One region of the Stenotrophomonas sp. YJH_SMC_133 genome, then DNA from elsewhere that is predicted to be linked to it. Evidence: riboswitches for the same ligand, from Rfam matches in the RefSeq annotation. Region 1 holds a riboswitch; the other holds the start of a gene.

Evidence for each region. A riboswitch is a leader RNA that binds a small molecule or an ion and turns the genes downstream of it on or off. The one in region 1 is predicted to bind thiamine pyrophosphate.
Region 2: it holds a riboswitch for thiamine pyrophosphate, as region 1 does, so the genes downstream of both, AC5P78_RS07355 (TonB-dependent receptor) here and thiC (phosphomethylpyrimidine synthase ThiC) in region 1, are expected to answer to the same signal.

What each region holds. Positions count from the first base shown of each region.
Region 1 is NZ_JCAFTW010000008.1:23,557-38,360, reverse strand. It holds gene AC5P78_RS12750 (ion channel) at 1-525, opposite strand, end outside; gene thiC (phosphomethylpyrimidine synthase ThiC) at 665-2,509, opposite strand; TPP riboswitch at 2,592-2,692, opposite strand; gene AC5P78_RS12740 (BCCT family transporter) at 2,913-4,490, shown strand; gene ggt (gamma-glutamyltransferase) at 5,039-6,757, opposite strand; gene ilvC (ketol-acid reductoisomerase) at 7,415-8,389, shown strand; gene ilvG (acetolactate synthase 2 catalytic subunit) at 8,429-10,165, shown strand; gene AC5P78_RS12720 (ACT domain-containing protein) at 10,149-10,400, shown strand; gene AC5P78_RS12715 (threonine dehydratase) at 10,497-11,588, shown strand; gene AC5P78_RS12710 (2-isopropylmalate synthase) at 11,585-13,171, shown strand; gene AC5P78_RS12705 (class I SAM-dependent methyltransferase) at 13,182-13,961, shown strand; gene leuC (3-isopropylmalate dehydratase large subunit) at 14,022-14,804, shown strand, end outside.
Region 2 is NZ_JCAFTW010000004.1:171,064-185,867, forward strand. It holds gene AC5P78_RS07340 (peptidoglycan-binding protein) at 1-1,991, shown strand, start outside; gene AC5P78_RS07345 (glycine zipper 2TM domain-containing protein) at 2,237-2,644, shown strand; gene AC5P78_RS07350 (phosphotransferase enzyme family protein) at 2,770-3,894, shown strand; TPP riboswitch at 4,018-4,113, shown strand; gene AC5P78_RS07355 (TonB-dependent receptor) at 4,185-6,374, shown strand; gene pnuC (nicotinamide riboside transporter PnuC) at 6,383-6,952, shown strand; gene AC5P78_RS07365 (energy transducer TonB) at 7,057-7,473, opposite strand; gene AC5P78_RS07370 (Dyp-type peroxidase) at 7,558-8,532, opposite strand; gene AC5P78_RS07375 (VOC family protein) at 8,656-9,024, opposite strand; gene AC5P78_RS07380 (helix-turn-helix transcriptional regulator) at 9,092-9,859, opposite strand; gene AC5P78_RS07385 (OmpO family porin) at 9,983-10,558, opposite strand; gene AC5P78_RS07390 (DUF2268 domain-containing putative Zn-dependent protease) at 10,765-11,715, shown strand; gene AC5P78_RS07395 (hypothetical protein) at 11,930-12,202, shown strand; gene AC5P78_RS07400 (L,D-transpeptidase family protein) at 12,360-13,052, shown strand; gene AC5P78_RS07405 (hypothetical protein) at 13,227-13,586, shown strand; gene arsH (arsenical resistance protein ArsH) at 13,615-14,343, opposite strand; gene AC5P78_RS07415 (ArsR/SmtB family transcription factor) at 14,361-14,690, shown strand; gene AC5P78_RS07420 (arsenate reductase ArsC) at 14,728-14,804, shown strand, end outside.

The DNA.
Region 1 (14,804 bases):
GCTGAAGCTCAGATAAAGCAGCTCCATCCAGCTGCGCTCGGGGCCAGCCGTCGCGCCCTGGAAACTGCCTGGATACCACTGTTGGCACACCGCGAATGCAAAGGCGAACCCCCAGGCCAGCAGGGTGAAGGTTGCCCCGGCCGCGAACAGTTCGTCGCGTGTTACTCGATGGTCCTGCAGCATGTAGGCGATCAATGCCCCGGCCGTATAGAAGTACAGCAGGCTTTCCAGCAGCTGCGCGGTGGTCAGCAGCGCGCTGCGGTCCAGCAGGGCGCCAGCCAGCGAGAACACCACCGATGGAATGGCCAGCAGCAATGCCAGCCAGGTTCCCAGCGGACTGCGCTGGACCACCCACAGCGCCAGGCCGAGTACCGCCATGCCGAACATGCCCAGCGCCGCCCGGCCAGCGGCGGTGTCATCGAGGGCGGGATACAGCAGCACCGCGATCAACTGGGCGGCCAGGAGCCAGGCCGAAGGATGGCGGCGGGCGATGGCCAGCCAGCGGGTGGTCGTGGCAACGGGCATGGCGTCCTTTCCCCTGGGCGATGCGCGGAGGATAGCCGGGCGCGGCGTGATGAACGGTAGTGCCGGCCATTGGCCAGCACTCTCCCCGGTCCCGTGCACGACGGAATGCCGGCCGGCGGCCGGCACTACCCGTTACCCGTCACCCCTGGCGGTAGACCTCGGCCCCGCCAGCACGGAACTCCTGCGACTTCTCCTTCATGCCGGCCTCGGCGTAGTCGCGCACGTCCTGGGTGATCTTCATCGAACAGAAGTGCGGTCCGCACATCGAGCAGAAGTGGGCCAGCTTGTGCGCGTCCTTCGGCAGCGTCTCGTCGTGGAATTCCTTGGCCTTTTCCGGATCCAGGCCCAGGTGGAACTGGTCCTCCCAGCGGAACTCGAAGCGCGCCTTGCTCAGCGCGTTGTCGCGTACCTGTGCGCCCGGATGCCCCTTGGCCAGGTCGGCCGCGTGCGCGGCAATGCGGTAAGCCATGATGCCGTCGCGCACGTCCTGGCGGTTGGGCAGGCCCAGGTGTTCCTTCGGCGTCACGTAGCAGAGCATGGCCGTGCCAAACCAGCCGATCATCGCCGCGCCGATCGCACTGGTGATGTGGTCGTAGCCCGGCGCGATGTCGGTCGTCAGCGGGCCCAGCGTGTAGAACGGCGCTTCGCCGCATTCGCGCAGCTGCTTGTCCATGTTTTCCTTGATCAGCTGCATCGGCACGTGGCCGGGGCCTTCGATCATGGTCTGCACATCGTGTTTCCAGGCGATCTTCGTCAGTTCACCCAGCGTTTCCAGTTCGCCGAACTGCGCCGCGTCGTTGGCATCAGCGATGCAACCCGGGCGCAGGCCGTCGCCCAGCGAGAAGGTCACGTCGTAGGCCTTCATGATTTCGCAGATGTCTTCGAAATGCGTGTAGAGGAAGTTCTCCTTGTGGTGCGCCAGGCACCACTTGGCCATGATCGAGCCGCCGCGGCTGACGATGCCGGTAACACGCTTGGCGGTAAGCGGCACGTAGCGCAGCAGCACGCCGGCGTGGATGGTGAAGTAGTCCACGCCCTGCTCGGCCTGCTCGATCAGGGTGTCGCGGAAGATCTCCCAGGTCAGTGCCTCGGCGCGGCCGTCAACCTTCTCCAGGGCCTGGTAGATCGGCACGGTACCGATCGCCACCGGCGAGTTGCGGATGATCCATTCGCGCGTCTCGTGGATGTGCTTGCCGGTGGACAGGTCCATCACCGTGTCACCGCCCCAGCGGATCGCCCACACCAGCTTCTCCACTTCCTCGGCGATGCCGGAAGACACCGCGCTGTTGCCGATGTTGGCGTTGATCTTGGTCAGGAAATTGCGGCCGATGATCATCGGCTCGCTTTCCGGGTGGTTGATGTTGTTGGGCAGCACCGCACGGCCACGGGCGATTTCGTCGCGCACGAACTCCGGGGTGATGACTTTCTGGATCGACGCACCGAAGGCCTCGCCCGGGTGCTGCTGCAGCAGGCCGGCATCGCGGATCGCGTCCAGGCGCTGGTTCTCGCGGATGGCGACGAATTCCATTTCCGGCGTGATGATGCCGCGGCGCGCGTAATGCATCTGGGTGACGTTGGCACCGGCACGTGCGCGGCGTGGCAGGCTGCGCGCGGGGAAACGCACCGCGTCAAGCTTCGGGTCATGCTCGCGATCGCGACCGAACGAAGAACTCAGTCCTTCAAGCTGCTCGGTATCACCGCGCTCTTCCACCCAGCCGCGACGCAGTGCCGGCAAACCGGCGGACAGATCGATGCGCACCTCCGGGTCGGTGTACGGGCCCGACGTGTCGTAAACGGTCACCGGCGCATTCTCTTCGCCGCCGAACAGCGTCGGCGTACGGGTCAGCGCGATCTCGCGCATCGGCACCTGCAGATCCGGGCGTGAACCGGGCACGTGGATCTTGCGCGAGCCGGGAATGGGCCGGGTCACGGATGCGGAGAGTTGCTGGGCCTGTTGCTGCAGGGCGGAGAGCTGTGCGTTCATCGGGCGTCGTCCAGGAAGGTCAGGGACGAAGCGGCGGCGCACGGCACCCGCGCACGGACGGTCCTTGGGCGGAGTCCGGGCACAGCTGCATTGCAAAGCTTCCCTACGCCGGTATGAGCCGGATCAGGTTCCAAGGGACTGTCTCAACCGTGGCCACATGGCCCGGTACCCCCGCTTCTTGGTGCGCATTAGAGCATAGACCGCCCGCCTCCGGGATCAGATCGCCATTCGTTAACGGAACCATGACGTCGCGTTCAGTAACGTGCACGCCATCGCGTTGCTGAGATCGATGCGTTCCCCGCCGCCTTCGCGGCCCCTGCCCGGTCCGTGCTGCATGCCGCCGGCCCTTCGCCGCAAGCTCTGCTCGCTCCCCTCAATCCCCCTTGATCGGAGAAGCTCCTTCATGGTGTTTCGCGTTTCCATCGCACTGGTTCTGCTGCTGGTGCTGCTCGCCGGTATCGCCCCCGGCCCCTTCAACACCGTGGTCCAGTCGATGCTGGCAGAAGTCATCCGCAGTGTCGGCTGGCTGTACCTGCTGGTGGTGTTCCTGGCGCTGGTGTTCCTGATGTACCTGGCGTTCGGCCGCTTCGGCAATCTGCGCATCGGCGGCGAGGACGCCGAACCCGAGTTCTCGCGTGCCAGCTGGATGTCGATGCTGTTCGCCGCCGGCATGGGCATCGGCCTGGTGTTCTGGGGTGCGGCCGAGCCCATCTCGCATTTCAGCAAGCCGCCGGAAGGCCTGGCGCCGCAAAGCCTGGATGCGGCGCGCGCATCGATGCGCTATGCGTTCTTCCACTGGGGCCTGCACCCGTGGGCGATCTACGCACTGATCGGCCTGGCGATGGCCTGGTTCCAGTTCAACCGCAATGGACGCGGCCTGGTCAGCGACATGCTGCAGCCGATCATCGGCCGCCACCATCGCGGCTGGATCGGTCGGGTGGTCAACATCGCCGCCGTAGTTGCCACCGCGATCGGTGTCGCCACCACGCTCGGCTTCGGCACCATCCAGATTGCTGCCGGTATCGAACGCGTCTTCAGCGTGCAGGCTACCGTCGCCGTGCAGATGACCATCATTGCCGTCGCCTTCGTGCTGTACATGGCCTCCACCGCCAGTGGCGTGGAGCGAGGTGTGAAGTGGCTGTCCAACTTCAACCTGGCGTTGGCTGCCCTGCTGGCAGCCATCCTGCTGGTGCTGGGGCCGACCGGCTTCATCTTCGATACGTTCACCACCACGCTGGGCTCCTACCTCAACCAGTTGGTGACGATGAGCCTGCGCATGTCACCGTTCTCCGGCAGCACCTGGGTGGCGGACTGGACGATCTTCTACTGGGCCTGGTGGATCTCGTGGGCGCCGTTCGTGGGATCGTTCATTGCGCGCATCTCGCGCGGCCGCAGCGTGCGCGAGTTCGTGATCGGCGTCGTGCTCGCACCGACGCTGCTGGGCTTCTTCTGGTTCGCGGTGTTCGGCGGCACTGCGTTGTGGGCACAGATCTTCGGCCACGCCGATCTGGTGCAGGCGCTTGGCAATGGCTACGAGACGGTGTTGTTCACACTGTTCGACAGCATGCCGCTACCGTTGTTGCTGTCGTGCATCGCGCTGGTGCTGCTGATGATCTTCTTCGTGACCTCGGCCGATTCGGCGGTCCTGGTGCTGGCCAGCATGTCCACCGACGAGGCTGGCGACCCACCGTTGAAGCGCAAGCTGGCCTGGGGCATTGCGGTGGCACTGATCGCAGCGGCGTTGCTGCTGGCCGGAGGCCTGGACGCGCTGCAGGGCATGATCACGATCGCGGCATTGCCATTCGCGCTGCTGATGGTGCTGGTGATGGTGTCGCTGTACCGGGTGCTGGACCAGGAGTACACGCGCGAGCGGCGGCAGGCGCAGCGCCAGCGGCACATGATTGATGCGTGGATCGCACGCGAGATGGCGGCGCAGGAGGAGACGCAGGCCGAGGCAGCGCGCGCGCACGATCAGGATTGAGGGTGTTTTGCAGCCTGCGGCTGCACCGCTTTTCTCAAGCAACGACAACAGCAACCTCAAAAGCAGCTCTGGGTTGCTGCTGGTTGGGCGGGGCGGTGTGGGCTGGCAGGACACGCCGTAAACCCATCCCTGGGGGCTCGATGGCGCCATCCATGGCGCCAACGGTCCTGCCAGCCCACGCCGCCCCACCCCCGACAGTTTCCGTGTGACGGTGGGTTTTCCACGCTATGCGTGGAAGAGGTGTATCGGAAAACAAGAAGGGGTCGGATCCGTTTTCCTGCGGAAAACGGATCCGGCCCCAATACACAGCGCGCGGCTGTTGCCGTTGCCTTTGCTCTTGCTCTTCTTTTTTTCTTTTCCTGCGGTGACGGCCACGGAAACTGTCCGTGGCCGGGCGGGTGGGTTGGCTGGGGGCGTGAGCCGCATGGATGCGGCGACCGAGCTTACATGGACGTACTTGCAGCGGCCCCCAGACAATCCACCCGCCCGGCCAAGCCCCGTATCACTGCCATCACCGCAGAGGGGGCTCAGCCCGTTGGCCGGGAAACTCAGTACCCCGCCGCCTGCCCATCCTTGCGACTCTCCGAAGCTCCGTAATAAACCCCGCTCTCGGGATCGCGCATGATCGCCTGGTACCCGCCATAAGGCCCATCGGCGAACACGATGCGATGCCCCTTGCGCATCAGCGCACGCACCGTCTCGTACGGGAAGCCGGTTTCCAGATTCACTTCGCCGCCATCGGTCATCGCCGTGGCCTGACCCGTCGGTTCAGTCGAGCCTTCGTGCTGGATGCGCGGCGCATCACCGGCTTCCTGCAGGTTCATCCCGAAATCCACCAGGTTCATCACGATCTGCGCATGGCCCTGCGGCTGCATCGCGCCGCCCATCACGCCGAAGCTGGCATACGGCTTGCCGCCCTTGGTGATGAACCCCGGAATGATGGTCTGGAATGGACGCTTGCCCGGCGCGTAGCCGTTGGGATGGTTCTTCTGCAGCACGAACATCTCGCCACGGTCCTGCAGGATGAAACCCAGACCGGGCGGTGCCATGCCGCTGCCCATGCCACGGTAGTTGGACTGGATCAGCGAAACCATCATGCCGTCGGCGTCGGCCACGGTCATGTAGATCGTGTCGCCCTCCTCCAGCTGCTTCGGCGTGCCCGGCTGCACTTCCTTCAACGCCTTGTCCATCGAAATCAGCGCGCGGCGCTGCGCGGCGTACTCCTTGGAGATGAGCTTCTGCACCGGCGCCGGCTGGAACGCCATGTCGGCGTAGAAGCGTGCACGGTCGGCGAAGGCCAGCTTCTTCGCTTCGACAAACAGGTGCACGTGTTCCGGTGAACCGAACGGGATCTTCGAGAAGTCGTAGCCTTCCAGCACATTGAGGATCTGCAGCGCGGCGATGCCCTGGCTGTTCGGCGGCAGTTCCCAGACGTCGTAGCCGCGGTAGTTGCTGCTGACCGGTTCGACCCACTCGCCATGATGGTCAGCCATGTCCTGGTAGCTCAGGTAGCCACCGTTGGCCTTGAAGTAGTCGCCGATGGTGTGGGCGATCTCGCCCTTGTAGAAGGCGTCGCGGCCACCGTCGGCGATCTTCTGCAGGGTGCTGGCCAGGTTCGGGTTCTTCCACATCTCGCCCTTGCGCGGAGCGTGGCCGTTGATCGTGAACTGCTCCTTGAAGCCCGGGTACTGCGACAACTTGGGCACCGAGCGGTCCCAGTAGTAGGCGATCACCTCGGCCACCGGGTGACCCTCGCGGGCGTAGCGGATGGCCGGCGCCAGGTTGTCGGCCATCGGCTTGCGACCGAAGCGGTCGTGCAGCGCGAACCAGCCGTCGACGGCACCCGGCACCGACACCGGCAGTGGACCGGTGGCCGGGATGTCCTTCAGGCCACGGCGCTGGAATTCGGCCAGGGTGAGCGATTTCGGCGAGCGGCCCGAGCCGTTGTAGCCGTAGAGCTTCTGCGTCTTCGGGTCCCACACGATGGCGAAAAGGTCGCCGCCGATGCCGTTGCCGGTCGGCTCCATCAGGCCGAGCGCGGCGTTGGCGGCAATCGCCGCGTCCACTGCCGAACCGCCGCCCTTCATCACGTCCAGCGCGATCTGGGTGGCCAGTGGTTGCGAGGTCGCGGCCATCGCATGCGGGGCGATCACCTCCGAACGGGTGGCGAAGGTCTGGCCGGTGATGCGGTCGGCGCCGAAGGACAGCGCGGGTACGGCAGCCAGTACGGCGGCGGCGAGCAGGGAACGGGCAAGGCGTCGGGACACGGTCGGGTTCCGATGGACGGGTGGTTCCCCGATCTTCGCCGCTGCGGCCTTCACGCGGTATCGGACAGACGTCATGGACGTTGATCCTTGGGCGGAAAAATCCACCGGATTCCGCGCAAAAACCGCCCCGAAAGGAGTGAATTCGGGTTCACCGAAACACTTTCAGCAGCAACCATCCTTGTGCCGCAAGCGATTGCGCTGGGTGCAGCGGAAACCGATAGAAAATCCGTCGCGAGGGTTGACACCGCCGAAATGGCTGTGTTTCTCTCGATCACATGTTGCATCACAACACGCCACCGCGAACCCACATCGAAGCCGCCGACACCGGCGCCGCCTCGCTGCATTCGATTCTTGTGCTCGTACTTATTACCCAACCAACAGGTGCGGGACGAGCCAGCGTGTAAGCAACACACACACCGGAACTCTTCAAAAACCCGCACCCGCCCCGGTGCGGGTTTTTTCATTTCAGAACCTGGTTTCAGACGCAACCACCATGACCAACGCTCATCGCACAACCCGGACCTGCACCACCACGCCTTGTGGTGGCTGCGCCTGTGCGATGCGCGGCGCCTCCTCCACCGCTTTCCCCTGACCGGCCGGCACGTCACCTCGACGACCGGCCGTTCTTTTTTCTTCCCACCGCAAGGAACCTCCCCCATGAGCACCAACGACCTGCCCCAGACCAAGATCGCCGTCATCGGCTACGGCAGCCAGGGCCGCGCCCACGCACTGAACCTGCGCGAATCCGGCTTCGACGTGGTGGTAGGCCTGCGTCCGGGCGGGCCGACCGAAGCCAAGGCGCAGGCCGATGGCTTCACCGTGATCGCGCCCGCCGAGGCCGTGAAGGACGCCGACCTGGTTGCCGTGCTGACCCCGGACATGGTGCAGAAGAAGCTCTACAACGACGTGCTGGCGCCGAACATGAAACAGGGTGCATGCCTGCTGTTCGCGCATGGCCTGAACGTGCATTACGGGATGATCGAGCCGCGTGCCGACCTGGACGTGGTGCTGGTCGCGCCGAAGGGCCCCGGCGCGCTGGTGCGCCGTGAGTACGAGATCGGCCGTGGCGTGCCGTGCATCTGGGCGGTCTACCAGGACATCAGCGGCAAGGCCGCGCAGCATGCGCAGGCCTATGCGGCCGGCCTCGGCGGTGCGCGCGCCAACCTGATCCAGACCACCTTCAAGGAAGAGACCGAGACCGATCTGTTCGGTGAGCAGGCGGTGCTGTGCGGCGGTGCCTCAGCGCTGGTGCAGGCCGGTTTCGAGACCCTGGTCGAAGCCGGCTACCAGCCGGAGATCGCCTATTACGAAGTGCTGCACGAACTGAAGCTGATCGTGGACCTGTTCTATGAAGGCGGTATCTCGCGCATGTTGGAGTTCATCTCCGAGACCGCGCAGTACGGCGACTACGTCAGCGGCCCGCGCGTGATCGATGCCGGCACCAAGGAACGCATGAAGGAGGTGCTGAAGGACATCCAGGACGGCACCTTCACCAAGAACTGGGTGGCCGAGTACGAAGCGGGCCTGCCGAACTACAACAGGTTCAAGCAGGCCGACCTGGAGCACCCGATCGAGAAGGTGGGCAAGGAACTGCGCGCCAAGATGGTCTGGTTGCAAGGACAGGCCGCGTAACCACGCGGCCCTCCCCCACCCGCTTTGCAAGGTTCCCCCATGAACTCTTCGACACATCGCAGCGCGCCGCCCAACGGCGCGCGCTGGCTGACCCAGGCGCTGGAGGCCGAAGGCGTCCGCACGCTGTTCGGCTATCCCGGTGGCACCATCATGCCGTTCTACGACGCGCTGGTGGATTCGTCGCTGAAGCACATCCTGGTACGCCATGAGCAGGGCGCGGCGCTGGCCGCCAACGGCTTCGCCCGCGCCAGCAACCAGGTGGGCGTCTGCGTGGCCACCTCCGGCCCGGGCGCCTCGAACCTGGTGACCGGCATTGCCGATGCGATGCTGGATTCGGTACCGATGGTCTGCATCACCGGCCAGGTCGGCACGCCGCTGCTGGGCACCGACGCCTTCCAGGAACTGGATGTGTTCGGCCTGACGATGCCGATCGTCAAGCACAGCTGGCTGGTGCGCAGCGTCGATGACCTGCCGCGTGTGGTGGCCGATGCGTTCCGCATTGCCCGTGAGGGTCGCCCCGGCCCGGTGCTGATCGACCTGCCCAAGGATGTGCAGCTGGCCGATGCCAGCCATCTGCCGGCGCATGTGCCCAGCAGCGTCGAACCGCCGCCGGCGCCGGCCGAGGCCGCCATCGCCGAGGCCATCGCCGCGCTGGCGGCGGCCGAAAAGCCGGTGGTCTACGCAGGTGGCGGCATCGCCCTGGGTGATGCCGTGCAGGACCTGCGCGACTTCGTCGAGGCCAGTGCCATCCCCACCGTGATGACCCTGCGCGGCCTCGGTGCACTGCCGGCCCACCATCCGCAGTCGCTGGGCATGCTGGGCATGCACGGCACCCGCGCGGCCAACATGGCGGTGCAGGAAAGCGACCTGTTGCTGGTGCTGGGCGCGCGCTTCGACGACCGCGCGACCGGCAAGCTGGCCGAGTTCGCGCCATTTGCCCGCGTCGTCCACATCGATGCGGACGCCTACGAGATCTCCAAGCTGCGCAGTGCCGACGTCGCCGTGCCTGGCAATGTCGGTCACGCCATCCGCGCCCTGCGTGCGGCCTTCCCCTCCCCCAAGGCCCACCAGGATGCATGGCGCAAGCGCTGTGCGCAGCACCGCGATCGCTTCGCCGCCCGCTACGACGCACCGGGCCAGCACATCTACGCCCCGGCGCTGCTGAAGCGACTGAGCGAGCTGGCCCCGGCCGATGCGGTGATCGCCTGCGATGTCGGCCAGCACCAGATGTGGGTGGCCCAGCACTGCCGCTTCAACCATCCCCGCAACCACCTGACCAGTGGCGCACTGGGCACGATGGGCTTCGGCCTGCCAGCGGCGATGGGTGCGCAGTTCGCCTGCCCCGAGCGCACCGTGGTACTGGTGTCCGGCGACGGCAGCTTCATGATGAACGTGCAGGAGCTGGCGACCATCGCCCGCTGCCGCCTGCCGGTGAAGATCGTGCTGCTGGACAACAGTTCGCTGGGCATGGTGCGGCAGTGGCAGGAACTGTTCTTCGCCGAGCGTTACAGCGAGATCGACCTGTCCGACAACCCGGACTTCGTAGCCCTGTCGCAGGTGTTCGGCATTGCCGCCACCCGCATCGACAACCGCGACGACGTGGAAGGCGGCCTGGCCGCGCTGCTGGCCGAGCCCGGCCCGGCGCTGCTGCACGTGGCCATCGATGCACGCGCCAACGTGTGGCCGCTGGTGCCGCCGAACACCGCCAACAGCACGATGCTGGAAAGCAACCCCGCCCATGCCCGCCAGGAGACCCCCAATGCAATACCGGCTTGACCTGGTGCTGCACCCGGCCGAGGGCGCGCTGCTGCGCGTGATCGGCATGGCAGAACGCCGTGGCTTTGCGCCGCGTGCGATCAGCGGCGCACCGGTGGCCGCCGACGATGGCCGCTGGCACCTGCAGCTGGTCGTCGATGGCCAGCGCCCGGCGGAAACGCTGTGCCGGCAGATCGAGAAGATCTACGACTGCGTGTCCGTGCAGGTCACCGCCGTGGAAGGAGTATCGCCATGAACACCCGTACCGTAGCGACCACGGTGCCGGTACGGAGGCGTCTTCTTCGCCGCCCGTGCCCGCATGCGGCGGTCTTCCGCACCGCGCCGGTGGCCCATGCCGGCCGCTGACACCAGCCAGGAAAGCGATGTCGGCGACGTAAGCGTCGCCGACGTCCTGGCAGCGCAGGCCCGCCTGCGCCGCTTCCTGCCGCCCACCCCGCTGCACCACGCCGAACGCTTCGGTACCTGGCTGAAGCTGGAGAACCTGCAGCGCACCGGTTCCTACAAGGTGCGCGGCGCATTGAATGCACTGCTGGCCGGCCGCGAACGCGGCGACACCCGGCCGGTGATCTGCGCCTCGGCCGGCAACCACGCCCAGGGCGTGGCCTGGGCCGCCTATCGCCTGGATGTGCCGGCCATCACTGTGATGCCGCATGGTGCACCCGCCACCAAGATCGCCGGCGTCGCCCACTGGGGCGCGACCGTGCGCCAGCACGGCAACAGCTATGACGAAGCCTACGCCTTCGCGGTCGAACTGGCACAACGCCACGGCTACCGCTTCCTGTCCGCGTTCGACGATGCCGACGTGATCGCCGGCCAGGGCACGGTCGGCATCGAGCTGGCCGCGCATGCCCCGGACGTGGTGATCGTGCCGATCGGTGGCGGTGGCCTGGCTTCCGGCGTGGCCCTGGCGCTGAAATCACAGGGCGTGCGCGTGGTCGGCGCGCAGGTGGAAGGCGTTGATTCGATGGCACGCGCGATCCGCGGCGACGTGCGCGAGATCGCACCCGTCGCCTCGCTGGCCGACGGCGTGCGGGTGAAGATCCCCGGCTTCCTGACCCGTCGCCTATGCACCTCGCTGCTGGACGATGTGGTGATCGTGCGCGAAGCCGAACTGCGCGAAACCCTGGTCCGGCTGGCACTGGAAGAACACATCATTGCCGAGGGTGCCGGCGCGCTGGCGCTGGCCGCTGGCCGCCGCGTCGCGGGCCGCCGCAAGTGCGCGGTGGTCTCCGGCGGGAACATCGATGCCGGTGTGCTGGCCGGCCTGCTAACCGACATCCGACCGCGCCCGCCGCGCAAGCCACGGCGACGGCGCAGCGAAACACCCCGCTCGCCCGCCAAGGCCAGCGCGCCGCCCTCCCCCATGCCTTCCCCTTCCCACCTGCAAGCCGCAACGCCCGCTGTCGAGGAGATTTCCCTGTGACCACCATCGAACGAATTACCACCCCGCGCATCCGCATCTTCGACACCACCCTGCGTGACGGCGAGCAGTCCCCCGGCTGCAGCATGAGCCCGCCGCAGAAGCTGGTGATGGCGCGTGCGCTGGACGAACTGGGCGTGGACATCATCGAGACCGGCTTCCCGGCCAGCTCGCAGTCCGACCGCGAAGCGATGGCACTGATCGGCCGCGAACTGCGCCGCCCGAGCCTGAGCCTGGCGGTGCTGTCGCGCTGCCTGCAGGCCGATATCGAAACCTCGGCACGCGCACTGGAAGCCGCGGCCAACCCGCGCCTGCACGTGTTCCTGTCGACCAGCCCGCTGCACCGCGAGCACAAGCTGCGCATGACCCGCGAACAGGTACTGGAGTCGGTACGCAAGCATGTATCGCTGGCCCGCTCCTACATCGACGATGTCGAGTTCTCGGCCGAGGATGCCACCCGTACCGAGCTGGATTACCTGATCGAAGTCGCGCGCGTGGCGATCGCCGCCGGTGCCACCACCATCAACCTGCCCGACACCGTCGGCTTCACCACGCCCGAAGAGATCCGCGCGATGTTCCAGCAGGTCATCGCCGGCGTCGCCGACGTGCCGAACGCGGCCAACGTGATCTTCAGCGCGCACTGCCACAACGACCTGGGCCTGGCCGTGGCCAACTCGCTGGCCGCCATCGAAGGCGGCGCGCGCCAGGTCGAGTGCACCATCAACGGCATCGGCGAACGCGCCGGCAACTGTTCGCTGGAAGAGATCGCGATGGTGCTGAAGGTGCGCCAGGCCTTCTACGAGCAGGACAGTTCGATCAACACCCCGCGCATCGTCGGCACCTCGCAGTTGCTGCAGCGCCTGGTCGGCATGCCGGTACAGCGCAACAAGGCCATCGTCGGCGCCAATGCGTTCGCCCACGAATCGGGCATCCACCAGCACGGCATGCTGCGCCATCGCGGTACCTACGAAATCATGCGCCCGGAAGACGTGGGCTGGGAGGATTCGCAGATGGTGCTGGGCCGCCACAGTGGCCGTGCCGCCGTTGAAGCGCGCCTGCGTGCGCTGGGCTTCTGGCTGGACGAAGACGAACTGAAGCTGGTGTTCGAGCAGTTCAAGGGCCTGTGCGAACAGCAGCGCGTGGTCACCGATGCCGATCTGCAGACGCTGATGCAGGGCGGTTCCAACGCACAGGGCTACCGCCTGGCCTCGATGACCATCAGCGATGTCGGCAGCCGCGCCAACGCACTGGTCGAACTGTCCGATCCGGATGGCAACCGCGTGGCCGAGACCGCGCAGGGCGACGGCCCGGTCGATGCGCTGTTCGGCGCACTGTCGGCCGCCACCGGCGTGCAGCTGATGCTGGACAGCTACCACGTGCACAGCGTCGGCATCGGCGCCGATGCACGCGGCGAAGCCAACCTGAGCGTGCGCCACGAGGGCGTGGAGTACGACGGCACCGGCACCAGCAAGGACATCATCGAAGCGTCCGCGCTGGCCTGGCTGGATGTTGCCAACCGCCTGCTGCGCCAGCGCCAGGCCGCCGCCCACAGCAGCACCGACGTTCCCACCCCCGCCACCGCCTGAGGAACCCGAGATGAGCGCCTTCGACACCCCCACCCCGACCAGCGCCGCTGGCCAGCAGTGGAACGCCCAGGACTATGCGATCGACGCCGGCTTCGTCCCGCTGCTCGGCGGCGCGGTATCGCGCCTGCTCGACCCGCGCGCCGGTGAGCGCATCCTCGACCTGGGCTGTGGCGATGGCGTACTCAGTACCGAGCTGGCGCTGAGCGGCGCACGCATCCACGGCGTGGATGCTTCGCCGGAACTGGTGGTCGCCGCCCGCGCACGCGGTGTCGACGCGCAGGTGATGGACGGCCACGCGCTGTCGTTCGACAGCGAGTTCGATGCAGTGTTCAGCAATGCCGCACTGCATTGGATGACGACTCCGGACCGCGTGCTGGAAGGCGTGCGCCGCGCCCTGCGCCCCGGCGGCCGCTTTGTCGCCGAATTCGGTGGCCACGGCAACGTGGCCACGATCATCGCGGCGGTACAGGCCGCGCGCGTGGCCCACGGCCATGGCGCCAGCACCTTCCAGTGGTATTTCCCGACGGCCGATGCCTACGCCGACCGCCTGCGCCAGCATGGCTTCCAGGTGCAACTGATCGAGTGCACGCCGCGCCCGACCGCACTGCCGACCGGCGTGGCCGGCTGGCTGCGGGTCTTCGCCGCACCACTGCTGGACGACCTGCCGGCCGAGGCCCGCGCTACCGTGCGCGAGGCCGCCACCGCGTTGCTGGCCGAGCTGCCGCGCAATGCCGCCGGCCAGCCGCTGGCCGACTACGTGCGCCTGCGCGTGCTCGCCCGCCGTCGCTGACTTGACCGTTCCGTTTCCTTTACTGATGTTCGCTATTTCGTACTTCTGCCAGGCATACGCATGACTTCCGCACCCCGCACCCTGTACGACAAACTGTGGGACGCCCACGTGGTGGTTCCCGGAACCGACAGCGCCCCCGCCGTGCTGTACATCGACCTGCACCTGATCCACGAGGTGACCTCGCCGCAGGCGTTCACCGAACTGCGCGAGCGTGGCCTGTCGCCGCGCCGCCCGGACCGCACCAAGGCGACGATGGACCACTCCACACCGACCCTGCCGGCCGCTGCTGACGGCACGCTGCCCTACGCCAGCGCCGCCTCCGAAGCGCAGGTCGCCACGCTGGCGCGCAACTGCGCCGAGCACGGTATCGAACTGTTCGACATGGCCTCGGACAATCGCGGCATCGTCCACGTGATCGCGCCGGAACAGGGCTTCACCCAGCCGGGCATGACCATCGTCTGCGGCGACAGCCATACCTCCACCCACGGGGCCTTCGGTTCGCTGGCGTTCGGCATCGGCACCAGCGAAGTCGGCCACGTGCTGGCCACGCAGTGCCTGCTGCAGCGAAAGGCCAAGACCCTGGCCATCACCGTCGATGGCCCGCTGGCGCCCGGCGTTGGCGCCAAGGACGTGGTCCTGCACATCATCGGCGTGATCGGCGTCAACGGCGGCACCGGCCACGTGATCGAATTCCGTGGCAGCACCATCGAAGCGATGGACATGGAACAGCGCATGACCCTGTGCAACATGTCGATCGAAGCGGGTGCGCGTGCCGGCATGGTGGCGCCGGACCAGGTTACCTTCGACTTCGTCGCCGCTACGCCGCGCGGGCCGAAGGGCGCC
Region 2 (14,804 bases), on a different contig from region 1:
TGGCACAGCATGACTACAGCAGAAAGGAAGTCCTGGACATCGTCGAGCAGGTCGCCCGGCAGAAAGGCCTTCCGGTCGATGACTTCATGCGCTTCGCGCACATCGAGACCGGCGGCACCTTCAACGAGCGCGCCCACAACACCTCGTCCGGCGCCAAGGGCCTGTTCCAGTTCGTGCCCGGCTCCGCGCGCCAGTACCACCTGACCGGCCACGAGTTCGACCCGACCCGCAACACCGAAGCGGCCGCACAGATGTACCAGGACAACCTGGACTCGATGGCACGCCGCAACGAGCGCACCGGCCACCCGTACCTGTCCGGAGGCAGTACGCCGACCGGCCTGGACCTGTACCTGGCCCACCAGCAGGGCAGCGCCGGCTATGGCTCGGTGCAGACCGCGATTGCCACCGGCACCTTCGGCGTGGTCCGCAACGGCCACGGCGAAGAGATCAACATGCGCCGCAACGTGCTCAACCAGATCGGTTCCGATGCCAAAGCGCTGACCGGCCACACCCTGGCCGAGATGCGCGGCATGAACGATGGCGACCTGGCGCGGACGTTCTCCAGCTACTACATCCACAAGTACGCGGCGATCAGCATTCCGGAAAAGAACATCGCCCCGCAGACAGTGGCGCCGGGCCAAAGCCAGGCCCCGGCAGCGCCTGCACAGGCCAGCGCAGCCGTGGCGGCGGGTGCAGCCACGCTGGCGGCAACCGCAGCGGCGGCCACCGCGCCGAAGCCGGGCATCGAACTGCACGCCGCCTACGAGGCCGGCGTGAAGTACGACCACGTGAAGTACGCCATCAACATTCCGGGTCACGCGCTGTACGTACCGGGCAAGACCGGCAAGAACGTGGAGCAGGGTTACATCGACTGCTCCGGCTGGGTCGGCACGCTGCAGAACCGCACCATGGACGAGATCAACCAGAAGGCCGGGCATGCGGTCTTCAGCAAGGCCGATCGCATCGACCTGGGCAACCTGGGTTCCGGCGGCATCGTGCGCAAGGCATTCGACCAGTCCGGCGTGCTGCTTGACCGCGACGCGATCCTCAAGCCCGGTGCGCTGAAGGAAGGCATGATCATCGGCCTGGATACGGCCAGGACCCGCCACGAGCACTGGAACGGCATCGACCACATCGTGATGGTGGTGCGCGACCCCACCACCGACAAGCTGCTGATCAGCCAGTCCTCCGGCAGCAAGGGCGTGCACACCATGCCGGTCGAGGACTACCTCAAGCAGGTGAAGGACCACCCGAACTGGAAGCTGTACGCCTCCGATCCACTGTCCAAGGCGCGCGACCTGCTGGAAAACCGCACCCCATCGCACGAGCAGGCCCAGGGCAAGCCTGCCGCCGAGCACAAGGCCGCTGCCACGCCGCACGCCGAACTGTACAAGCAGGGCGCGCACAGCGAAGGCGTGCGCAAGGTGCAGGAACAGCTGGGACATCTGGGCTACGTCGGTGCCGACGGCAAGCCGCTGGTCGAGGATGGCCGCTTCGGCCGCAACACCGACGCGGCGGTGCGCCAGCTGCAGAAGGACAACGGCCTGGTGGCCGACGGCATTGTCGGGGCGAAGACGCTGGAGGCCATCAAGGAAGCCCGCGAGCGCCCGCTGCTGAACGACGAACGGCACCCGCGCAATCCGCTCTTCATCCAGGCCAGCAAGGGTCTGGAACTGTTGCCGGCCGGCACCTTCAAGGATCGCCACGCGCTGGAAAGCGCCGCGGCGGCCCTGACCAAGGAGGCGCATGCCGCCGGCCTGCAGCGCATCGACACGGTGGTGCCCAGCCCGAACGGTGAACGCCTGTTTGCCGTGCAGGGCACGATCGGTGACCCGGCGGCCAGCCGCGTGGCGGTGGAGGCCCGAGCCGCCAGCGAGCAGAGCATCGCGCTCAGCAGCGGTGCCGTGCAGGGCGCGCCTAACGTGCTGCACCAGCAGCAGGACGCCCAGCAGGAGCAGGCCCGGCAGGCACAGAAGGCGATGGGCGTCTAAGCCCGCAACGCCTTGGCAGAGAAGGGAGGGCCACGTCCGCGTGGCCTTTTCCCTTTCTGCCAGCTGAGCGGCCGAGGCCGCTTTCAGCCTTGCTTCATGCCGCCTGCCGCTAGATGAATGCGCAAGCCGCACGGTGGACCAGGCAATGTTCCGGCAATGTTGGAACGCCAGCGTGGTCTCCACGGCAGCCGGGGCGCCCGCGCCCTCCCTGCCCAGCGTGGCATGCACCTCACAGGAGAACGAACATGCTCAGTACTTCCACACTCAGCTTCCGTGGTCTGGCGATGGCCCTGGCACTGGTGGCCGGTGTCGCCGTGGTCAGCGATGCCAGCGCGATGTCGAGGAAGGACAAGCGCACCCTGGTCGGCGCCGTGGTCGGTGGCGTGGCCGGCAACCTGCTCTCCAACGGTGATCCGGCTGCCACCGTCGGCGGCGCCGTGGCCGGCGGCGCGATCGGCAACCTGACCACCTCCGACCGCCGCGACCGCCGTTACTACGACAATCACCGTTACGACGACCGCTACGATCGCCGTTACGACCGTGGCTACTACCGCAGCGGCTACTACGACCGCGGTGATGACCGTCGCTGGCAACGCGAGCGCTACTACGACAACCGCTACTACCACGACCGCGGTCGCCATCGCGGCTGGTAAGCAGCGCGGCATCTTCCATGCCGATGCACGGACGGGCGGGTCGATGACCCGCCCGTTTGCGTTGGCCGCGTGCATGGCGTTGAATGCGCAGCCTTGGATGTGACTTTCCCCACTGGGGCTGCGGCATGACTTCTTCCTCCCACCGCGTGCAGGGCCTCAACAACGACGAGGTCGCTGCCGACTGGCCACCGATCAGCGCGGCGGACATCGCGTGGCTGCGCCAGCGCTACCCGCAGCTGCACATCGGCAGCGAACCGCGCTGGCACAGCCCGCGGCCGCTGTCGGCTGCCGCCATCGTCAACGGCGCGAACGGCGCGGTGTTCGTCAAGCGCCATCACCACAGCGTGCGCAGTGCGGCCTGCCTGGAAGAAGAGCACCACTTCATCGCCCATCTCGCCGCAGCGGGCGTACCGGTGGTGCAGGTGCTGCCAGCGGCCGATGGCCACACTGCGGCCGAACATGGCGAATGGACGTTCGAGCTGCATGCGATCGGCGTCGGCGAGGACCTGTACCGCGACGCCGTGTCGTGGTCGCTGCTGACCGATGTCGCGCAGGCCCGCGAAGCCGGGCGCACACTCGCGCAGCTGCACCGGGCCGCCGCCAGCTACCACGCGCCCCAACGCAGCACCCATGTGCTGGTCGCGCGCGACGATCTGATCCGTGCCGACGATCCGATCGCGGCCATCAAGGCAGGGCTGCACGAGCGTCCCGGGCTGGCCCGCTATCTCGCGCGCATTCCATGGGAAGCGCAGCTGCAGCGCGACGTGCTGCCGTGGCATGCCGGCCTGGCCGAGCGCCTGCGCGATGAGCCACGATTGTGGGCGCACAACGACTGGCACGTTTCCAACCTGCTGTGGCGCGATGGGCAGATCAGTACCGTGCTGGATTTTGGCCTGGCCTCGCCCACCAGTGCGCTGTTCGACCTCGCCACGGCGATCGAGCGCAACGCGGTGGCGTGGCTGGAACTGGAGCGCGGCATGGAGACGGTGCGCATCGATATCGCGCTGGCCCTGCTCGACGGCTATCGCCAGGTGCTGCCGCTGTCGGCGGCACGCGTGCACCTGCTGGCCGACCTGCTGCCGATGGTTCATTTCGACTTCGCACTGTCCGAAGTGGAGTACTTCGAAGGCGTCACCGGCTCGACCGCCAATGCCGACGTCGCGTGGCAGCCCTTCATGCTGGGGCATCCGGCGTGGTTCCACAGCGCGCCGGGACAGGCACTGCTGCAGGCGCTGCACGCGGCGGCGTGACCCGGTTGGCGCACCATTGGGGTCAGATCCCTTTCCTGCGGAAAGGGATCTGACCCCGCAGCCTGGACCCCGCAGCCTGAAGGACGCCGGCTCGCAAATCCGTACCATTTGTAGTGAAATGGTCACCTGAAGCGGGGGTGCCTGGATCTGCCAGGCTGAGAGAGTCCCTTGGAACCTGATCCGGTTTGCACCGGCGTAGGGAGCTTTGAGCCGCAGCCACACCCCCATCATGGGCCCTGTGCACCTGCGCGCCGTCGCTTCGTCTCCCTTGTTGTCCGAAGACGAACCGAATGAACCGCTGCCTGCGCCCCACCCTGCTCTCCCTCGCCCTCTGCGCTGCGCTGCCACTGCACGCCAGCGAGGCCGATGCGTCCCCTGATGCGGCTGCCACCGGCGCCGAGCGCTCGCCCACCGAACTGGCGGCGGTACGCGTGCAGGCCGGCAAACCGAAGGCCGATACCTCACGCGTGAACGCCTTCGGTGGCGGCAGCTGGAAGGACACGCCGGCCTCGGTGAACGTGCTTGAGCGCGATTACCTGGACCGTCGCCAGGTGCGTTCGCTGTCCGAGCTGGCCAGCAACGATGCCTCGCTGGGTGATGCGTATGCGCCGGTGGGTTACTACCAGAACGTCGCCATCCGTGGCTTTGCCCTGGACGCCGCCACCGGCTACCGCTTCAACGGCCTGTCCATCGCCGGCGAACAGCGCCTGGCGCTGGAGAACGTGCAGTCGGTTGAAATCCTCAAGGGCGAAGCCGGCCTGGCCGCAGGCGTGATGGCGCCGGGCGGCATCATCAACTACATCGGCAAGCGCCCGGCCGAAGTGCGCACCGCCACGCTCGGTACCGATTCGGAAGGCTCGCGCTACGTCGCCGTCGATGTCGGCCACTGGATCACCCCGCGTTTCGGCCTGCGCCTGAATGCCGCATGGGATTCCAGCAACTCCTATGTCGAGCACGCCGACGGTCGCCGCAACTTCTACTCGCTGGCCGCCGACTGGCTCATTGGCGAGCGCGGCAAGCTGGAAGTGGATGCCAATTACCAGACCAGCTCGCAGCGTTCGGTGTCCGGCTACCAACTGCTGGGCGCACGCGACCTGCCGCGTGGCGTCGACCGCGAACACCTGCTGGGTTACCAGCCGTGGCAGCGCCCGGTGGATATCGCCAGCACCAACATCACCGCGCTGCATACCTACGACTTCAACGAGGCCTGGCAGTCGCGCATCTCGGTCGGCCACAGCCGTTCGGTGATCGATGACAACGTCGCCTTCGCCTACGGCTGCTACTACGCCGTGCTGTGCGCCGATGGCAGCGTGCCGGGCAACTACTTCGCGCCCAACGGCGACTATGACGTCTACGACTACCGCAGCCCGGACGACACCCGTCGCAACCAGCAGGCCCGTGCCGAGCTGCGTGGCCGCTTCGAGACCGGCAGCGTCGGCCATGAGCTGACCGTCGGTGCCGACTACTTCCGGCGCACCGTGGACAAGCGCCCGAGCGTCAACGAGTACGTCGGCACCAGCAACATCCACGAAGCACCGGTGCCGGTATTCGCGCCGTCGCCGAAGATGCCGGGACCGTCCGCACAGCGCCTGGACAGCCGCCAGACCGCGTTCTTCGCGCTGGACCGGATCAGCTTCGGCGATGACTGGCAGTGGCTGGCCGGTGGCCGCTTCGTGCGCCTCGATGAGCGCGCCTACGACAAGCGTGGCACCCCGCAGCGGCACAGCCGCCTGTCGCGCTTCCTGCCGCAGACTGCGGTGGTGTGGAAGGCCACCGACCAGCTCAATGCCTATGCCAGCTACGTGCGCGGCATTTCGCTGGGCCAGGAAGCGCCGTTCTGGACCAGCAACGCCGACACCTTCCTGCCGTCGGTGCAGTCGCGGCAGCTGGAAGTGGGCGTGAAGTACGTGCCGGTCGAAGCGCTGACCCTGGGCGCGGCCGTGTTCCGCATTTCGCAGCCGTACCAGTACGCCAAGCCCGACAGCAGCGACGTCGGCTACACCTTCGTCGAGGAAGGCACGCAGACCCACACCGGCCTGGAGCTGACCGCCAACGGCCAGCTGACCGATGCGCTGCAGATCGTGGCCAGCGCCAGCGTGCTGCAGGCGCGCGCGCGCGACACCGGCACGCCGGCCTATGAAGGCCATCAGCTGGTGAACGTGCCGAAGGTGCGCGCCAGCGTGCACCTGGCCTATGCGCTGCCGTTCGTGCAAGGCCTGGACGTGACCGGCGGCTGGCGCTATGCCGGTGCCAACGTGGCCCGCGCCGACGGTGGCGTGCGCGCACCCGACTATTCAGTGTTCGACGCTGGCCTGCGTTTCCAGCATCGCCTGCGCGAGCGCGCAGTGACCTGGAACCTGTCGGTGGACAACGTGTTCAACCGCTTCTACTGGCGCGATACCGGCAGCAGCGGCGGTGACTACTACCTGTTCCCCGGCGCACCGCGACAGGCCCGCCTGTCGGTGACGTTCGCGCTGTGAGCGGCGTGATGCTCGAGTGGACCGCCGCACTGTGCAGCATCCTCGGCGTCTGGCTGATGGCCCGGCGCCGGCTGGCGGCGTGGCCGGTGGGCCTGCTGTCGGTGGCGCTGTATGGCCTGGTGTTCGCCGAGGCCAAGCTGTACTCGGACACCCTGCTGCAGGTCGCCTTCGGTGGTTTCCTGGTCTATGGCTGGCTCAACTGGCGACAGCATGCCGCCGATGAGGGCAGCATCCGCATCGTGCCGCTGGCGCGCGGCACGCTGCTGCGCGACCTGTCCATCGGCCTGTGCGGTGGCGTGGCGCTGGGTGCGGCCATGCACAGCTTCACCGACGCTGCCCTGCCGTGGTTGGATGCGCTGCTGACCGGTCTGAGCCTGGTCGGGCAATGGTGGCAGGCACGCCGCCACGTGGCCTGCTGGTGGGTGTGGATCGCAGTGGACGTGGTCTATGTGGGTGCGTACCTGTTCAAGTCGCTGCACGTGACCGCCGCGCTGTACGTGTTCTTCCTCGGCCTGGCCGTGTTCGGCCTGCGCGCATGGAGCGCCGCCGCTCGCGAGCCACAGGTGGCAACCCGGTAGAGCCACGCCATACGTGGCTGGGCTACCGGTAGTCGCCAACCTTGGTTGGCGTGCGTGCCGACCAAGGTCGGCATCTACCCAGAACATCCACGCATGGCGTGGATCTACTGGGTAAGCACCAAACCCAGCCGCAGCGGCTGGCGCATGTCGGCCGGTGGCGCGGCCTGCAGGGGTGCACTCTGCAGGGTCGCGCGCAGGGCGGCGTCGACCTGGGTATCACCCAGGCTGTCGAATTCCAGCTTCGAAATGCGGCCATCCGCCGCGATCCACACGCTCACCGGCAACGGCGTCGGCGCGTCCGGATGTGCCTGCAGCCATTCCAGCACGCGCTGCGCCTGCGGGTCCTGCTCCTGCTGCAGGCGCTGCTGCAGCTGCCCCCCCACGGCGGCGGCATAGGCCATCCAGTGTGCAGGAGCTTCCTGCGCGGACACCCCGGCGCTCCCCAGTGCCAGCGCACCGAACAACGCGGCCAGTGGCCGCCACCAGCGGCGTGCACCGGTTGTGTTCCTTGCCATCGCCATCGCCCGCCCCTGCGCTCTCATCCAACGGCTGATGGTCGGCGCGGTAGATGACAGGCAGATGGCGGCCGCTGCTACTCGGCGCGATCAGTCGCCCAGGTCGGCCAGCACCTTGCGCGAGGGCGCGAAGAAGGTCACGCCGGTGGTGGCGGTGGAGAAGTCGAGGATGCGGTCGTGCAGCGGTGCGGGATTGCCGATGAACATGCGCTCGAGCATCTTCTCGATCACCCACAGGCGGCGCGTGTAGCCGATGAAGTAGGTGCCGTACTCGCCGCGACCCGGGTTGGCGAACGGCATGTTGTCGCGCAGGATCTCGTGCTCGCCGTCGGCATCCTCGATGGTGCACAGCGTCTTGTGCGACTTCTGCGCATCGGCCGGCGCATCGTCCAGCTCGATGTTGTCGTGCTTGGTACGACCGATGATTGCTTCCTGCGCCTCGGTCTTCTGCGCGCGCCAGGCATCGAGGTTGTGCAGGTACTTCTGCACCACCACGTAACTGCCGCCGGCATGTTCCGGATCCTCTTCACCCACGATGGTGGCTTCCGGCAGTGACAGCCCTTCAGGGTTGGCGGTGCCGTCGACGAAATCGAGCAGGTCGCGGCCATCGAAATAGCGGAAGCCGGCCACGTCATCGACCGTCTCCACCGCATCGCCAAAGGCCATCAGCAGGTTGCGCTCGAACGCCACGATCAGATCCATCGTGCGTGCACGGATGTGGTACAGCAGGTCGCCCGGCGTGGACACGGCCGTGTGGGTCGCGCCCTTGATCTCGCGGAACGGCTGCAGCTCGCGCGGCGGCGTGGTGCCCACCAGCGGCTGCCACACGCGGTGGCCGATGGCCACGTTGCAGGTGAAGGTGCGTTCGATCTCGCGGATGGCGGTGTTCTTGATCAGGTCGTCGGTGCTGGCCAGCACCTCGCGTGCCTTGGCGATCGACGCCTCGTCATCCTTCACCTTCAGCACCAGAAACGCCGCCGAATGGGTCAGTGGCGCGGTGATCTGCTGCGGCTCGTTGTCGAGCGTATGGTTGACGGCGGTGATCGGTGCGGGCTGGGAGTTCACGGCGGTTCCTGCTGGCTTGAGGCGGACGCATCGCGTGTGGCGATGTGCGGGCGATCATAGCGGAACCGCCTGACCGGGGACGGAGCGGTTCTCGTTCCGTCCACCGGCGAAGCTACGAAGGCCTCAGTCCACATCACTCCAGACCGCCAGTTCGTAGCCATCCAGATCGCGGAAGTGGAAGCGGCGACCACCCGGGAAGGCGAACACCGCCTGCACTACCTCGCCACCGGCGGCCACTACGCGTTGCTGCGCATCGGCCAGGTCCGCGCAGTAGAGGATCACCAGCGGCCCCCCGTGGGCACGCACCGGCGCGTCGGCCACGAAGCCACCTTTCAGACGGCCGTCGTCGAACTCGGTGTAGGCCGTGCCGTAGTCCGTGAAATGCCAGCCGAACACCTCGCCGTAGAAGCGCTTGCTACGGGCAATGTCGGCGACGTTGAATTCGATGTTGTCGATGCGGCGTTCGGCATCGTGGGGCGCGGCAGGATTCATGGCGAGGCTCCGTGGTGGGAGCCCAGCATCGATCAATGCAGCACAGTGGTCTTGAACAAAACGGCCATCATTGTCCCCACTCCAGGCGCAGCTCGCTGGCGGTCATGCCCGCCAGTTCACGCGCCTCGCGGCTGAGATGGGCCTGGTCGGCATAGCCGGCATCAGCGGCCAGCATCGCCAGCGAGTGCTGCGGCAGCGCACGGCTGTGGCGCAGGAAACGTTGCAGCCGCAGGATCCGCTCCAGCGTCTTGGCGCCGTAGCCGAACTGCGACTGGCTGAAACGCCGCAGGCTGCGCGGGCTCAGGCCCAAATGCGCCGCCAGCGTATCCAGCGTGGCATTACCCGCGGCGAGCGCCTGGAACAGGACATGGGCGCGCTGCGCCGGCGTATCGAGCGCGGCCGCACCCATGTGCTGTTGCAGGCAGTGCGCCATTCGCTGCAGGCGCTGTGCAGGCGCGGTGTCGCCGATGGAGGCCGCCGCCTTGTTCGCCCACGCGCCCTTCAGGTCGGCCAGTGGCACGGCCTGGCCGATGATCCCGGCCAAGGGCAGGCCCAGCGCGGCCAATGCCTGGCCGGGACGGAAGCGTGCGCCCAGCACCTGCGCACCGGGTGCCAGCGCCGGGTGCGCGGCCACGCGGTCCGGGCCGACGACGAACAGCGCACCGTCGCGCCAGAGGATATCCACGCAGCCATCGGGCAATACGGTGATGTGCCCATCGGCATCGGCAGGAAGCTGGCTCTGCCACAGCTGGCCAAAGTGGCCGCGCAGCTGCGCAGGCGCCAGATGCTCCTGGTAGGTCGTGCCGGTGCCTGCAAGAGAGGAAGGGTCGCCCATGCCGCATTGTGGCGCCACGGGGCCCATAAAAGTGAAGCCCGGCGCGAGGCCGGGCTTCGGTTGGCGTGTGGGAGAGAGAGAGAGTCACACGCCAGCACAACACGCACTAACGACAGGCGTTTGTTACCAGGTGAAGCGCGGGCCCACGAACCACTCGCGGTCGCCGGCCTTGGCCAGCTTCACTTCGCCACTCAGGCCCCAGTTCTGGTTGAACTTGGCGGTGGCGCCGACACGGCCATAGAACTCGCCGTCCGGGTTGATGCCGTGCTTTTTGGTGTAGTCCTCGTAGCCGGCCATCACGTAGCCTTCCACGTACGGGTTGAACGCGGTGCGCACGCCAACTTCGGTCGAGTAGCCGTTGAAGTCCAGGCCATGCTTCATGTCGAACTTCTGGTACGCAACGCGAGCCACCAGGTCGGTGTTCGGTGCGATGCCGTAGTTGTAGCCGGCGCCGATGCGCCACTGGTCGACGTCATTCTTGAACTTGTCGGTCTCCTGCGCGCTGTAGTCGCCGAAGATGTGGAAGTTCGGGTGCACCGCCACGGAACCCTTCACCTTCCAGCCGTCGGCGTCGCCGCCCTTGGCATCGGTGTTCACGTAGCCGCCTTCAACGTAGTTGTACGACAGGCCATCGGTTGCCGATGCAGCGAACGGCAGAGCAGCCAGAAGACCCAGGGCAAGCAGCGAATTCTTGTTCATCGGGACACACCTTTAATTATTTTGGTTTCGTCGGCCGCCTCCCGGGAGGGGGAGAGAGAAGAGGCGGTCGACAGGTGTGAATTATCCGTTAGGGGGTCTAATCAACCCTGAATATTGAACTGACTGGTGTATAAATAAGGCTGGCGTTCAGGGAACTCCGCATGGGACCGCTGTCGGCTTCTTACGCGCACCACGCTCGATGCTTGATGCGGGCACTGATCCTGATCGCCTCGCCGGTTGCGCTACTGCAGGCACAGGCCGCTGAGCGCATCGTTTCTGCCAGGCACATCGTCGTACAGACAGACGATGTCACGCGCTTCTTCAAGGTGCTGGACGCCAACCAAGGGCGCCCAAGCGCCGATGATCTGCAACACGGCTATCTGGATGCGGGTACGGATGCCCTGCGCAGCTTCACCGACCGCCGTATCGGCTCGATGGAGCGGCTGGCCAGGGCCATCCAGGACAAGCCGGCATTGTTTGCGAAAGCGAGAACCTGCGCGACCGCATTGCCATCGATCCGCACGCGCGTCGCCGCTGCCGTCGATCGACTTGGCGCCCTGTTGCCGTCTGCGCGCTTTCCTCCGGTCACCGTACTGGTGGGCCGCGGCAACAGTGGTGGCGTGACTACCGAAGCAGGTGTGGTCATCGGACTGGAAGCACTGTGCAACGCCGACTGGATGCAGACCGACGTAGGTGACCGCTTCGTGCATCTGATCGCGCATGAGTATGTGCACGTGCAACAGCCCGGTGCACGCGTGGACATCGAGCAGCCCACCCTGCTCTATCAGACCCTGCTGGAAGGGGGCGCCGAATACGTGGCCGAACGGATCTCCGGGCAACCGGCCAACGCGCATCTGCAGCGTTGGACACAGGGTCGCGAGTGTGCGCTGGAGCGCGCGTTCCTGCAGGACAGCATGGGTACCGATCTTTCGAGGTGGCTGTACAACGGTCCCGGCGACGATGCGCGCCGCGGAGATCTCGGCTACTGGATCGGCTATCGCATCGCCCATGCCTATGTTGCGCGCGCGGCCGACACGCGCAGCGGCGTCGCCGAACTGCTGGATGTCCAGCCTGGGAACGCTGCAGCGCTGCTGGAAGCAAGTGGATGGCAACCTGCGTGCGGAGCAGGCGGAAGCACGCAGACGCGCATGCCGTGATGCCGGCTTCATGCAGGTGAATGGGTAAGGTTTAACAGGCACAAGGCGCCCCGCCGATGCAGATCAGTTCGCTTGATCCCGCTTGTTAAGGTTTGTTGATCTACAGGCCTTCACAGCCCATCCACGTACTCAAATTCCAGCTGAAAGCACGGGCTGGCGCCGGGAACAAACGCCGCTATATTCCAGCTTCCCCAGACGAAGGAGGGAGTTGGAAATGAAACTGACCAAGCAGCACATCAACGCAGCACGCGCCATCACCGTCGCCATCGTGGCCACCGTAAGCCTCGGCGCTTGCGCCACCTACAAGGACGAGTTCGCAACCATCAACTCGCGCCTCGATCAGCTCGACGTAAAGGTGCAGGGCGCTGCCCAGAGTGCCGAGTCCGCCAACCAGTCGGCGCAGCAGGCCAACCAGCGTCTGGACCAGATCGAAGGCCGCGTACAGCAGCTTGAAAGGGCACCGGCCGGTCGCAAGCCGCGCGGCTGATAGCTCCCTCATCCTTTGAATTGATCCACCTCTGTATCGGGAACCAGTGGCCTTCGCCGGCCACTGGCATCCTTCCACCCAGGATTGCATTGCAAGGAGCCGTCCCATTCGTACCTCCTCCTCCCCTGCACGCCGCGTCCTCCATGCCGCACTGGCGATGGCACTGGCCGTTGCGTGCAGCGGCGCAGCCAGCGCCAAGGGCAAGGACAAGGAAGCCCCTGAACAGCGAATTGCCGCCGTTGATGAACTTCCACCCGACCAGAGCGTGTCCGAAACAGTGATCGAGCTGGCCGGCTGGGTGGTTGCCAGCAAGGACAACCAGGGCTACCCGTTCGCAATCATGGACAAGGCCGCCGCGCAGGTCCTGATCTTCGGCGGCGACGGTAAGCTGCGCGGCGCGGCACCGGCGCTGTTCGGTTCGGCCATCGGTGATCACTCGGCCCCTGGTGTTGCCAAGCTCGCACTGAGCGCGATTCCCGGCCATGACCGCACCACCCCTGCCGGCCGTTTCATTGGTGGCTACGGCCCCTCCGACGATGCCGGGCGCGTGCTGTGGGTGGACTACGATTCCGCCGTCTCGATGCACCCGCTGCCGCCAGGCACCCCGAAAGAGAAACGCGCCCAACGGCTGGCAACGCCGACGCCGGACGACAACCGCGTCACCCACGGCTGCATCAACGTCTCGCCCGCGTTCTACGAGCAGATCGTGCAGTCCACGTTCGAGAAGGGCGGTGTGTTCTACATCCTGCCGGACAAGGATTCGATCGCGAAGACGTTCCCGGAGTTCGCGCAGAGCCGTGCCGCCGCAGATGGCGACGAGAAGAAGACCGCACAGCATGCCGGCGAGTAGAGCGTTCCTGCATCCGCCTTTGTCGCTGCGGCGCACGCCTTGACCGAGCCTGCCCGCCCGGGCAGCTGCGATGCACCGTCGGCTGCTGGAAAGTCGCCTGCGGCTGAGGCAAGGCGCCATCCCTTGGGGGCCAGCACGCTGGCATACTGCGCCCGTTGATGATCCTGCGAGGCAATGTCTGCCTCGTCCAAGAGGCCGCCGGTGGACCCACTCTTCCAGTTTCTGCTGAGCACGATGGGTGGCGTATTCGTCTTCCTGTTCTTCGTGGCGCGCGAGTACCTGCGTGGCTTGGGATGGCTGCTCGGTTCCTGGGATCCGAACATGGGGCACGCGACCGAAGATGAGCTCATTTCGAAGGCCAATCGCAGCGCCTTGCTGATTGCGGCGGTGCTTCTGGCGTGGGCCTTCATGGGCCCTTCTCCCTACCGCCACAACTGGGAAATCGAAGTAATGGGCATCGGCGCCGGCATGCTGCTGGCCTATGTGGTGATCATCCGCCTTGCAGCTTCAAGGGTGAAGAGGCTGCTTGGGTGAGCGTGCCTCACATCAGCACCAATGAGGATCAGGAAGCCGTAGCCTCTGCAGCCCGCGCCAATGCCGCGGCGTGCGCGTCGCCCTTCCGCTCGCTGTAGCGGTCTACCAGGTAGTCCGACCGGCCCCGCGTCAGCAGCGTGAACTTCACCAGCTCTTCCATCACATCCACCACCCGATCGTAGTACGGCGAGGGTTTCATCCGGCCGTCGTCATCGAATTCCTGCCAGGCCTTGGCCACCGACGACTGGTTGGGGATGGCCAGCATGCGCATCCAACGGCCGAGCACGCGCAACGTGTTGACCGTATTGAACGACTGCGAGCCGCCACTCACCTGCAGCAGCGCCAGCGTCCTGCCCTGCGTGGGCCGCACGCTGCCATCTTCCAGCGGCAACCAGTCGATCTGGTTCTTGAACACGCCGGTGACCGTGCCGTGCCGCTCGGGGCTGACCCAGACCTGGCCTTCCGACCACTGCGACCATTCGCGCAGTCGCTGCACTTCAGGGTGGTGCGGGTGCACGCTGTCCAGCATGGGCAGCGCATGCGGATCGAACACGCGGGTCTCGCACCCCAGGTGACGCAGCAATCGCTCGGCTTCCAGCGCCAGCTTGCGACTGAACGACTGCGGCCGAAGCGAGCCGTAGAGCAGGAGGATGCGTGGTGGCCCCAGATCTGCGGCGGCAAGCTGGCGGTGATCGGGCTGGGGCAGTGAGGCGTCTACCAGGTTCGGCAGGTGGGCACTTGTGATTGGCTTATTCATTCGACTATTCTAGAAATATGGAAACGTCGAATGCAATCGCCGCCCTCACCGCCCTCGGCCATGCCACCCGCCTGGCTGCCTTCCGCCTGCTGGTGGAGGCTGGCCCGGCAGGTCGCATGGCGGGCGACATCGCCACGGCCCTGCAGGTGCCCCCAGCCACGCTCAGCTTCCACCTGAAGGAGCTGGTGCAGGCCGGCCTGGTGGAGAGCGAAAGCCAGGGTCGCCATGTCTGCTACCGCGCCAACTTCGATGCGATGAACGGCTTGATCGAGTACCTGACGCACAACTGCTGCGCGGGCTCGCCAACCGAGCAATGCATGCCCACGGCGCCCGCCTGCAAGGGCTGACCCCACACAGATCCTCTCCTCTCAAGGCAATTGCTCCATGACCCGCAATGTCCTGTTCCTCTGCACCGGCAACAGCGCCCGCAGCGTGCTGGCTGAAGCCACCCTGCGTGCATG